DNA from 2 places in the Sphingomonas sp. 22176 genome. Region 2 is predicted to be linked to the other one. Evidence: riboswitches for the same ligand, from Rfam matches in the RefSeq annotation. Region 2 holds a riboswitch; the other holds the start of a gene.
The links. A riboswitch is a leader RNA that binds a small molecule or an ion and turns the genes downstream of it on or off. The one in region 2 is predicted to bind manganese.
Positions count from the first base shown of each region.

Region 1: another riboswitch for manganese. It lies ahead of ACTJKY_RS14005 (ABC transporter permease); the one in region 2 lies ahead of ACTJKY_RS16640 (TMEM165/GDT1 family protein).

Region 1 is NZ_JBQEPL010000003.1:437,482-443,468, reverse strand. Features, by position in the region: gene ACTJKY_RS14015 (ATP-binding protein) at 1-1,329, opposite strand, end outside; gene ACTJKY_RS14010 (response regulator transcription factor) at 1,319-1,993, opposite strand; yybP-ykoY riboswitch at 2,135-2,304, shown strand; gene ACTJKY_RS14005 (ABC transporter permease) at 2,689-4,362, shown strand; gene ACTJKY_RS14000 (ABC transporter ATP-binding protein) at 4,383-5,693, shown strand.
Region 2 is NZ_JBQEPL010000005.1:140,928-146,914, reverse strand. Features, by position in the region: gene ACTJKY_RS16660 (heme lyase CcmF/NrfE family subunit) at 1-1,350, opposite strand, end outside; gene ccmE (cytochrome c maturation protein CcmE) at 1,347-1,781, opposite strand; gene ACTJKY_RS16650 (hypothetical protein) at 1,778-1,909, opposite strand; gene ccmC (heme ABC transporter permease CcmC) at 1,906-2,625, opposite strand; yybP-ykoY riboswitch at 2,735-2,918, shown strand; gene ACTJKY_RS16640 (TMEM165/GDT1 family protein) at 2,929-3,501, shown strand; gene ACTJKY_RS16635 (Glu/Leu/Phe/Val family dehydrogenase) at 3,541-4,590, opposite strand; tRNA gene ACTJKY_RS16630 (tRNA-His) at 4,623-4,699, opposite strand; gene ACTJKY_RS16625 (ATPase, T2SS/T4P/T4SS family) at 4,748-5,923, opposite strand.

The DNA of each region.
Region 1 (5,987 bases), on a different contig from region 2:
GCGGGCGATCAGACCCGGCATCGCATCCTCGAACGTCAGCGTGAAGCCGTGCAGGTGCAGGATGGCGTTGACCACGGCGAGGCCGAGGCCGGTCCCTTCGATGCCGGCGGCACCGCTTGCACGGTGGAAGCGGCGCAAAACCGCCTCCCGCTCTTCCGGGGGAATGCCGGGGCCGTCGTCAACTACCTCGATAATGGGGCCATCCTCGCCTTCGACGAGCCGCAGCGTCACGTGGGACCGGGTGAACTTGATCGCGTTGTCGAGCACGTTGCCCACCGCTTCGAACAGCAGTTCCGGGTCTGCGGTGACATGGGGCCGGGCTTCCAGCTCGGTGGTCAGCACAACGCCGCGCTCTTCGGCCAAGGGATCATACAATTCGGCCAGTTCGGCCAGCAGCGTCTGCAGGTCGACCGACGCCATGCCCGCGCGGCGGCCGCTCGCCTCGAGCTCGGCGATACGCAGCAGCGCGGCAAAGCGATCGACCACGGCGTCCAGGTCCTCGATCGCCCGCTCGGTCACGTCGCGCGCCGCCTCGGACAGCGGGGTGTCCTGGCGCATCCGGTACAGCGTCGCGCGCACGCGAGTGAGCGGCGTGCGCAGGTCGTGCGCGATGGCGTCGGTCGCGCTCTTCACCTGTGCGACGACGTGCGCGACTTCGTCGAGCATCAGGTTCACCGTCGCGGCGAACTGATCGAGTTCGTCGCGGCGGCCGGCGACCGGCATGCGATGGTGGAGACCGCCTGCGGCGATGATCCGACTGGCGCGTTCGAGATCGCGAACGCGCCGCAACGGGCCGAGGCTGAGCAGCATCGCCGCTGCGACGACCAGCGCCGTGCCGCCAAGCCCGCTGACCAACAGGATCTGGAGCAGCCGGATACGCAAGTCCTGGATCGGCGAGATGTCGCGCCCCATCACGATCGTCTCACCCGCCGCCGTGTGGACCGCGAGGATGCGCAGCGGCCCGTGGATGCCCGGGGCGGCCGGAACGGAGTAGGGCGCGCCGATGCGGGGCGGGGCGGGCAAGTCGATATCGCCGACCACCGGCTCGCCGTCCTGGCCAAGCAGCGCGAAGTAGTTGAGGCCGGGCGTGGCGTTGACGATCTCGGCGCGCACGCGATCCGGCAGCGCCGTCGGCGACGATGCGAGCAGGCTTTTCGCGCGTGCGGACAGGATTTGGTCGCTTCGCGCCATCAGCTCTTGCGCAGTGAAAAAATAGCTGGTCGCGAGCGTCGCCCAGAGCGCGGCGAGGAATACCGATCCCAGCAGCAAGGTCAGCCGGAAGGGCGTCGTGGCGCGCACCTCCCGCAAGCGCAGCCGTTCAGACGGCATCGAACCGATAGCCTTCGCCCTTAACGGTCGCGATCGCCGACGCGGCGCCGGGCACGTCCAGCTTGCGGCGCAGGCGCGCGACATGCACGTTGATCAGGTTGGCCCCCGGATCGAAGTGATAGTTCCACACCTGCTCGAACAGCATCCGACGGCTGACCGTGGTGCCCGCGTGCCGCATGAGGAATTCCAGCAGCTTGAACTCCATCTGGAGCAGCCGCACCGGCTGCCCCGCCACCGCCACCTCGCGCCGGAGCAGGTCCAGCCGAACCCGGCCGACCTGCAGCACCGTGTCCACCTCGGGTTTGGCGCGGCGGAGGAGTACCTCCACCCGAACCGCAAGTTCGGTCGGCGAAAAGGGTTTAATCAGATAGTCGTCGCCGCCGGCACGCAATCCGGCGATCCGCTCGTCGACGTCGCCCAGTGCGCTGACCATCAGAACCGGCGCGTGGATCCCGGCCTTGCGCAGATCGGCAAGCAAGGTCAAACCAGTGGTGTCCGGCAGCAGCCGGTCCAGGGTGAGGGCATCGGGCATGAAGGCTTGCGCGAGGGCCAGCGCCGCGCCGCCGGTGGCGGCGATGTCTACGGAATGGCCATGCGCGCTCAGCTCGACCGCAATTGCCTCTGCTGTCGCCTGATCGTCTTCCACTACCAGCACATGCGCCATGGCGTCAGCATAGGTTCCCCGGCGCAATCAGCAAGATTGCCGTGTGCCAGACGCTCGTGTGCACTCGCCGTGCAGCCGTTGCGCGGCCCACAGGAACGCCTACGAAATGGGTTGACGCAGCGCAGCACGACGATCATGGGGCCGCCATTCCTTGGGGAGTAGCTATCCGCACTTGCAGCGGAGCGCATGTCAACAAACTTGGCTTCGGCCATGGCATGTGCGGCCTACCGGCTCAGCGAGACCATGGATCGGCAGGCGTCCGGGCCGGGCGCGTGACTGATTCATGTGTCCATCTTCCGGCCCGGAGGATCGCCGATGTCCGCACTCTGGATGTCGATCGCACTGCTGGCAATCGGCGCGCCTCTCGCGTACGCGCTGCGTCATCCATCGAGTAGGCGGCGGCAGCGTCGGCGCACGCCACCCAAGGACAGGTCCGGGAACAGGAAGAGCCCATGAACACAGCGACGTCCCTCCGCGCCTCGCCCAGACGCTCCGCGTCAGACTGAGAATCCAGCCCCCCATGCCCAGCGACGATAGTCGACAGCCCCGGCCGTCGACGGCAGCCGAACGAGACTGATCCGGTCTCTCCTCGGCGCCGGCGGCGGCGTTTGTCGAGGTACATGATGACCGATCCAATCAAAACCGCGCTCACCATGCGGCCGTTCTCGAGAATCCTGCGTGCGAGCCCGCCAAATATGGCGGATGCCGTTGCCTTCCTGCTCCTGTTCGGGCTCGTCCTGCTGGTGGCGAAGGGTCTTTCCGGGGTGGCCCAGCCGCTCTCGACCCTGACCGTCGCACCCGTCTCGCTCGATCTCGCAAATCTACCCGGCTACGCGCTTCGGACGACGCTCCGCATGTTCGCGGCGCTGGGCGCGTCGCTTCTGTTCACCTTGGTCGTGGCGACGCTCGCGGCGCGCAGCCGGCGGGCCGAGCAGATCATCATTCCTGCGCTCGACATCCTGCAATCGGTGCCGATCCTGGGCTTCCTGACCTTCACGGTCACCTTCTTCCTCCGACTGTTCCCCGGGCAACAGCTCGGCGCGGAATGTGCGGCGGTGTTCGCGATCTTCACCAGCCAGGCCTGGAACATGGCGTTCAGCTTCTATCAGTCGCTGCGCTCGGTGCCGTCGGATCTGGAAGAGGTCTGCCACAATTTCCAGCTTTCGCCGATGCGGCGGTTCCTGCGGCTCGAGCTGCCTTTCGCCATTCCCGGCCTGGTCTGGAATGCGATGATGTCGATGTCGGGCGGGTGGTTCTTCGTCGTGGCATCGGAGGCGATCACGGTGGGGAATACCACGGTCGCACTCCCGGGCATCGGCTCCTGGCTGGCGCTTGCGATCCAGCGCCAGGATGCCGGGGCGGTCGCCTGGGCGGTGGGTGCGATGGCGGTGCTGATCCTGCTCTATGACCAGCTCTTTTTCCGTCCCGTGGTCGCCTGGGCGGATCGCTATCGCTTCGAGCAGATCGCCAGCGCCGACACGCCGAGCTCCTGGGCCTTCGACCTCCTCAAGCGCACGCGCCTGCTGCCCGTCGTGCTGAGTCCGTTCCTGGCGCTCGGTCGCCTGCTCCTGCTGCTCGACACGCTGCCATCGGTTCGCCGGGCGGGGCGGGAACGGGCGCCGAGCAGGATCGGCGAGTTCGTCTGGCGGGTCTTCCTGCTCGGCCTCGTAGTGGGGGCAGGGTGGCTGATCCTCGACTATGTCACCCGAGAGCTGACCCTGGCCGACATGGGGCAGGCGGTGCTGTTCGCCGGCTACACGCTGATCCGGGTGATCCTGCTGATCGCAATCGCGAGCCTGATCTGGGTGCCGATCGGCGTCTGGATCGGCCTGCATCGGCGCTGGGCCGAACGGATCCAGCCGCTCGCCCAGTTCCTCGCTGCGTTTCCCGCCAACGTCCTCTTTCCCTTCGTCGTGCTCGCGATTGTGCGCTGGCATCTGAGCCCGGATATCTGGCTGTCTCCGCTGATCATCCTGGGCACCCAGTGGTACATCCTGTTCAACGTCATCGCCGGCGCGAGCGTGATCCCGACGGACATGCGCGAGGCGGCGTCGATGTTCGGCGTGCGCGGCATCCAATGGTGGCGGCGCGTCGTGCTCCCGGCGATCTTCCCCTATTACGTCACAGGCGCGCTGACCGCATCGGGCGGCTCCTGGAATGCCAGCATCGTCGCCGAGGCCGTGTCCTGGGGCGATCGCCATCTCGAGGCGGCTGGCCTGGGCTCATACATCGCAAACGCGACCGCAGCGGGAGACTATCCCCGTGTGGCGTGCGGCGTCGCCGTGATGTCGATCTTCGTCCTCGCCTTCAACCGGCTCGTCTGGCGTCCGATGTACGCTTTCGCAGACCGCCGTCTCCGTTTCGCCTGAACCCGAAGGGCAGTAGAGTCATGGCTACCAAAGCATCCCACCTTGCGCGCGCCCTTGTCGAAGTCCGCGCCGTCAGCCACCGGTACGGCCGCACCGGTGCCGCCGGTCAGGTGCTCGACAATGTCGACCTGACGCTCCGCGAAAAGGAGGTCGTCGGCCTGCTCGGTCGGTCGGGGTCGGGGAAATCAACCTTGCTCCGATCGATTGCCGGATTGATCCATCCCAGCGAGGGCGAGGTCCGCCTCGTCCCGGACGAAGCGGGTAGGGTACCCAGCGTCTCGATGGTCTTCCAGACCTTCGCGCTTTTCCCTTGGCTCACCGTGCTCCAGAATGTGGAGCTGGGCCTGGAGGCGCAGCGCGTACCCGCGGACGAACGGCGCGCGCGGGCGCTTGCCGCGATCGACCTGATCGGCCTCGACGGCTTCGAGAATGCCTATCCCAAGGAGCTGTCGGGCGGCATGCGCCAGCGGGTCGGGCTGGCGCGGGCGATCGTGGTCAACCCGTCGCTGTTGCTTATGGACGAACCGTTCTCGGCACTCGATGTCCTTACCGCCGAAACGTTGCGCACGGATCTTCTCGACCTTTGGTCCGAGGGGAAGATGCCGATTCAGTCGATCCTGATCGTCACCCACAATATCGAGGAGGCGGTGCTGATGTGCGACCGCATCCTCGTCTTCTCGTCCAATCCGGGCCGGGTGGCCGCGGAGATCAAGGTGGACCTGCCGCAGCCGCGCGACCGGCTGGATCCGAAATTCCGGCTGCTCGTCGAGCAAATCTACGCGCGGATGACGCAGCGGCCGGTGCCGGCGGATCCGAATGCGACCAAGCAAGCCGAACAGCCGCTCGACCGCGTGCTGCCGAACGTGCCGGTCAACAGCATTGCGGGCCTGATCGAGGAGGTGGAGGCGGCACCGTTCGAAGGGCGCGCACCGCTATCCACGCTCGCGGACTCGCTCCAGCTGGAAATCGACGAACTCTTTCCGATCGTCGAGGCGCTGCAGCTGCTCCAGTTCGCGGACGTCGTGGACCGCGAGCTCGTCCTGTCCAAGCGCGGGCTCGCCTTCGCCGTAGAGGAGGTCGATCAGCGCAAGACCAATTTCCGTGCAACGCTGACCGCGCATGTCCGCCTGGCAAAGCACATCCGGCAGGTGCTCGACGAGCGCCCCGGCCACCAAGCACCGGCCCGGCGCTTCCGCGACGAGCTTGAGGACTTCATGTCCGAGGAGTTCGCCGACGAAACCTTGCGGACCGTCACCGAATGGGGGCGATATGCGGAACTCTTCGCCTTCGACGAGGAAAATGACCGCTTCAGCCTCGACGACCCGGAGTGAGGGGATGAGGACAGGCTTTCGGCGTTCCGCGTACAGATGGCGCAGGAATACGATGTGCGGTTGCGGCGCGCGTTGGTCCTGGCGGTTCGCAGCTCCGCGGCGCCGCCTTCATAGCGACGCTGGCGGCCGCCTGGCGAGGTTGGGTGAGGGGCGATAATGCCCGGCTAGGCACGGAACGGCCAAGTGCCGCTTTCGCTTCAGGGAATTACCTAAGTTTTCGCACTTCAATTTGGAATCTGCCCCACGCGCCCCTCTGTTGCCGACCCAGGACCGGCTGCGCAAGCAGCAGGCTCC
Region 2 (5,987 bases):
CGCGATCGGCGAGGTGAAGCCGGACAGCGCAAAGAACAGCGCAAAGGTCACGCCCGCCACGGCAACCGGAATGGTGAGGCGTGAGAGCAGCGCCTGGGCGGAGTCCTTGCGCCAGCGCAGCAGCGGTCCGGCGGCCGTGCCCGCGACCAAGAACAGCGCGATCGGCACCGCGGTCTTCTCGAAGAAGGGCGCGCCGATCGAGAGCTGCACGCCCATCGCCTGCGCAACCAGCGGGTAGAGCGTGCCGATCAGCACGATGCCCAGGATCACGCTGAGCAGCAGGTTGTTGAGCACCAGCGCCGCCTCGCGGCTGACCAGCTGGAAGGTCGCGCCTTGCGTCACCGTGCCGACGCGCGCGCCGAACAGCGCCAGCGCGCCACCGATGTAGATGCCCAGCAGCGCCAGCAGGAAAGTCCCGCGCGTCGGGTCCACGGCGAAGGAATGGACGCTCACCAGGATGCCCGAGCGGACCAGGAAGGTGCCGACCATCGACATCGAGAAGGCGACCACCGCCAGCATCAGCGTCCAGGCGCGCAGCCCGTCCCGCGTCGCCAGCACGTTGACCGAGTGGAGCAGCGCGGTCGCCGCCAGCCACGGCATCAGCGAGGCATTCTCCACCGGATCCCAGAACCACCAGCCGCCCCAGCCGAGTTCGTAATAGGCCCAGTAGCTGCCCGCGGTGATGCCGATCGTCAGGAAGATCCAGGCCGCCAGCACCCAGGGCCGCATCGCCTTGGCGAAGGCGGGGCCCACATCGCGCATCAGCAGCGCGGCGACCGCGAAGCTGAACGCCACCGAAAGCCCGACATAGCCGAGATAGAGCGTCGGCGGATGGAAGGCGAGGCCGGGGTCCTGGAGCAGCGGGTTGAGCCCCTGCCCGTCCGTCGGCGCGGGGTTGAGCCGTGCGAAGGGGTTCGAGGCGAAGGCGAGGAAGGCATAGAAGCCGATCGCGATCGCCGCCTGTGCGGCAAGCGTGGCGGAGAGCGTCTCCGCCACCAGCCGCCGCTCGAACAGCGCCACACCCGCACCGGCGACCGCCAGCACGGTCACCCAGAGCAGCATCGAGCCCTCATGGTTCCCCCAGGCGCCGGCCACCTTGTAGAGCATCGGCTTTTGCGAATGGCTGTTCTCCGCCACCAGCAGCACCGACATGTCCGAGGTGACGAACAGCCAGATCAGGATCAGAAAGGCCAGCAGCGCGAACAGCGCCTGGACCAGCGCGATCTTGCGGACGCCCGGCAGCATCGCGCCCGGATCGCCCGCGCGCGCGGCGGCGGCGCCCAGCAGCAACTGCGCGATGGCGAAGGCAGTGGCGAGCCACAGCGCCGCAAGTCCGGCTTCGGCGATCATGGCTCCAGCGACTCGCTCTTGTGCATCTTCCCCGCCATCTGGGGCGGCATGTAGCGCTCGTCATGCTTGGCGAGCAGATTGTCGGCGGTGAAGCTGCCGTCAGGCTGGAACTGCCCCTCGGCGACGACGCCCGATCCTTCGCGGAACAGGTCCGGCGTCACGCCGCGGAAACGCACCGGCACCACGTCCTTGCCGTCGGTGACCTTGAAAGCGATCGATACCCCGTCCTTGGCGCGAACCAGCGAGCCCTTCTCGACCATGCCGCCCAGCCGCACCGCCTTGCCGAGCGGCAGCGGCTTGCCCGCCACATCGCCGGGGGCATAGAAGAAGGCGGCCTGGTCCTTGAGCGCCGAGAGCGCCAGCAGTGCCGCGCCGATGATCGCCGCCACCGCCAGCAATGCGAGCGTCAGTCGTTGATGCTTTGCCTTCACGCGCGGCGACCCAGTGCGTCGGCGGTCGCTTCCGCGCGGCGCATCGCCCACCAGCTAGCCGCGGCGATACCGCCGGTGCCGAGCGCCACCACCAGATAGGCGGCGGTCACGAACCACCAATGGTTCATTGCGCCGCCCTCCGCCGCAGCCTGGCCTCGACCTTCTGACGTGCGAGCAATGCGCGCATCCGCATCAGCACGATCGCGCCGAACAACAGGCTGAAGCCCGACAGCGTGAACCACAGCGGCCAGAGCATCGAGGCATCGATGCTGCTGCGGGTGAGCCCGATGCTCTCCCCCTGGTGCAGCGTGTTCCACCACACCACCGAATAGCGAATGATAGGCAATAGCACCGTTCCCGCGACGCCGAACAGCGCCGGAATGCGCCCGTCGCCGCTCCGCTCGGCATCGGCGCGGGCAAGCGCAATCCAGGCGATATAGACGAAGAACAGCAGCAGCATGCTGGTCAGCCGGCCGTCCCATTCCCACCAGGTGCCCCAGGTCGGGCGCCCCCAGATCGAGCCGCTGATCAGGCACAACGCGGCGAACACCGCCCCCACCGGAGCAATCGCGCGCGCGGCGATGATTGCCAGCGGATGCCGCCAGATCAGATAGCTCAGGCACGCCAGCGCCAGGCTGCTCCACCCGCCCATGCCAAGCCACGCGGTCGGCACATGGATGTAGAGAATGCGGACGCTGTCCTTCTGCAGATAGTCGGCAGGCGTCTGGGTAAGACCAGCCCAGGCGCCGAACAGCGTCAGCGTCAGCCCGACCCAGAACAGGGCGGGCGTGAGCGGCCGGGCGATCTTGAGGAAACGCGCCGGATTGGCGAGGGCGTGTAGCATCGGCACGGCGCTGGAGTAGCCGGGTTTCTCCCCCAATTCCAAGCAGCGATTGCACGTCCCCGCCCCTCCTGCGCCTAGGGTTGCAACGCCGTGCAGGTTCCGCTACCCGATCCGCGTCATCTGGGGAGTAGCCAGCCGGTGCCGCGCGCACCGGGCGCCCGCGTCAACATACTTGGTCGAGAGGCCATGGCGCAGGCGGAGCCGCAAGGTTCGGGCGAGACCAATGGCGTCGCATCTCCGCTCGTGCCGGGCGGGGAGATGCGATGTCGTTGGATTCGCATCCGCCCGGCCCCGGAGATTTTCTTGGAAGCCCTGCTCACCTCCACCGCGGTGGTCGCGCTCGCCGAAATCGGTGACAAGACCCAGTTGCTGGCGATCCTGCTCGCGACCCGCTTCAAGCGGCCGGTGCCGATCATCTGCGGCATCTTCGTCGCGACGATCGCCAACCACTTCCTCGCCGCGCTGGTGGGCGCCGAGGTTGCCGGGCTGCTCGACAGCATCTGGTTCCGCTATGCGATTGCCGCCTCGTTCGTCGCGATGGGCCTGTGGACGCTGATCCCGGACAAGCTGGACGAGGAGGAAAGTACGAAGCCCGCGCGGTTCGGCGCGTTCCTCACCACCGCGATCGCCTTCTTCCTGGTCGAGATGGGCGACAAGACCCAGGTCGCCACGGTCGCGCTCGGCGCGCGCTTCCATGCGGTGCTGCCGGTGACGGCGGGGACGACACTGGGGATGATGCTCGCCAATGTGCCGGCGGTGTTCCTCGGCAAGGCGGTGATCGACCGGGTGCCGCTGACGACCGTGCACCGGATCGCCGCGCTGCTGTTCGTCGCCATCGGCCTGTGGCTCGTGGCACAGACGGCGGGGTGGCTCTGATAGCAAAAGACCCTCCCCGTGATGGGGAGGGTCTTTGAATTACCGCCCGATCAGGCGCTGGGCGATGCGGTCGGCGACTTCGCTCGACGGATCGCCGGTCGCGGCGCTTTCGTCCCACACCTGGTTGAGGCGCACCGGGATCTTCTCGACCCGGGCATCGACCTCGGAGCGGTCACCCTGCCCCAGATATTCGAGCGCGACGTTGATGATGCCACCCGCGTTGATCACATAATCCGGCGCGTAGACGATGCCGCGTGCGTGGAGGCGATGGCCGTCCTCGCGCGTGGCGAGCTGGTTGTTCGCACCACCCGCAACGACGCGCACATTGAGCGCCGCGATCGACGCTTCGGTGAGGATCGCCCCCAGCGCGCAGGGGCTGAGAATGTCCGCTTCGTGCGTCAGGATCGCATCGGCGTCGATCGCCTCGGCGCCCAGCTCGGCGGCCAGCGCCTTGGCGCGGTCGCCATGGACGTCCGCGAGGGTCAGCTTGGCGCCGTCCGCCGCCAGCAGCCGGGCGAGCCCGCCGCCGACCGAACCGACGCCCTGGATCGCGACGCGCACACCGGCCATCGAATCGACGCCCAAGCCACGCTTCGCCGCCGCCTTGACGCCGAGATAGACGCCGCGCGCGGTCACAGGACCCGGATCGCCGCCCGCGCTGCCCGCCGCCACCGGCAGGCCCGACACGTGCTTGGTCTGGGTCGCGACGACCTTCATACGGGCTTCGGACATGCCGACGTCCTCGGCAGTCACATAGCGGCCATGGAGCGATTCGACCGCACGGCCGAACGCTTCCAGCTGCGCATGGGTGACTTCCGCACCCGGCTTGTCCGCCAGGATCACGCCCTTGCCGCCGCCCATGGGCAGATCGGCCATCGCGTTCTTGTAGCTCATCCCCCGCGAGAGGCGGAGCGCATCGGTGATCGCGGCGCGGTGATCGGCATAGTGCCAGAAGCGCACGCCGCCGGCAGCCGCACCCAGCGCGGTCGAGTGGACCGCGATGATCGCGCTAAGGCCGGAAGCCCGATCCGAGAAGAGGTGAACGCCCTCGTGGTCGTCGAAATCGGGAAAGCCCCAGTCGGTGATCATGGATGGATCCGCGCTGCTATGAAGGGGGAAAGTGGGGCGACCAACGGGGATTGAACCCGCAACCTCTGGTACCACAAACCAGCGCTCTAACCAATTGAGCTATGGTCGCCGTGAAGGAGTGCGCGCTTAGCGGGCCCCGAAGCGGAGCGCAAGATCCTTACGCACCCTGCCCGCGGGAAATTTTCACCGCCTCCTCCGGCGTCGTGACCCCGGTGCGGGCAAGATGCCGCGCCGCGGAGCCGAGATTGGGGGTGCTGACAAAGGCGTGGCGGGCGAGAATCGCCGCGTCGCCGCCGTCATTGATCAGCCGGCGGATCGTCGCGTCGCCGCGAATCGACTCGAACACCCCCGTCTGCCCCGCGAATCCGGATCCCCCGCACACGACGCACCCCGCCGAGGCGTAGACGATAGCCCCGGGATCGAAGCCGAGCAGTGCCGAGACCGAGCCGGTGGCCTGCACCGGCTCACGGCATTCGGGGCACAGCCGCCGCACCAGTCGCTGCGCGATCACCAGGCTCAGCGCAGAGGCGAGGTGGAATGCCTCCACCCGCCAGGCCCGCATCTGCTGGATTGCCGCCACCGAATCCTGCGCATCGATACCCGCCAGTACCAGCCGCCCCGCCTGTGTGGCCTGCACCGCCGCCGCAGCCGTCGCGCGATCCTCCAGCGAATCGATTATTAGGATGTCGACATCCTGTTCGATGCCCGCGCGCAGCGTTTCCGCCGGGGCAACGACCGACGCGTCCGCGCGGCTAACGCCCGGCATTTCCGGCATTGCGCCACTCGCAACCGCCAGCGCAGGGCGGGTGCGTGACGCGGCAAGCGACAGCAGCGCCCGCAGCGTCGTGCTGCCGCCATGGCCCGGCGGGGCCGCCACCAGCACGAGTCCGGGCCGCGCCAGCACCATGCGCGCATGGTTCGCCAGCGCCGCGCTCATCCCCAGAGCCTCGAGCTCGCGGTGCCCGGCCTGGCGGGGCGCACGCTGCACCACCACACGCCGCCCCCGCACGACCGGCAGCACGAAGATGTCGAGCACCTCGCCTTCCCATCGCATCTCCCCGCGCTGCGGCAGCACGGCGTCGGGCGAAAGCCGCGCGGCGGCGACGATCTGCCGGAGTAGCGCGTCGCCTTCGGCTTGGTCGAGCGCACGAAAAGGATGGAGCAACCCCGCAGTGCGGAACGCGATCTCGATCCCCCGCGCGGTCGGTTCGAAATGGAGGTGGGAGGCCTCGATCTGCGCGGCCTCGGCGAGCAGCGCCGCCAGTTGCAGGGCGCCGGAAGGCGCTCCGCCTGCCGCTTCGGGATGCCGTTCGATGTCGGTATGCACTGTCATCCCTCTGCTGGATAAAGCCCGGCTACGCAGGCTTTGTGACAATCGACCTGCAGATTTATGACGG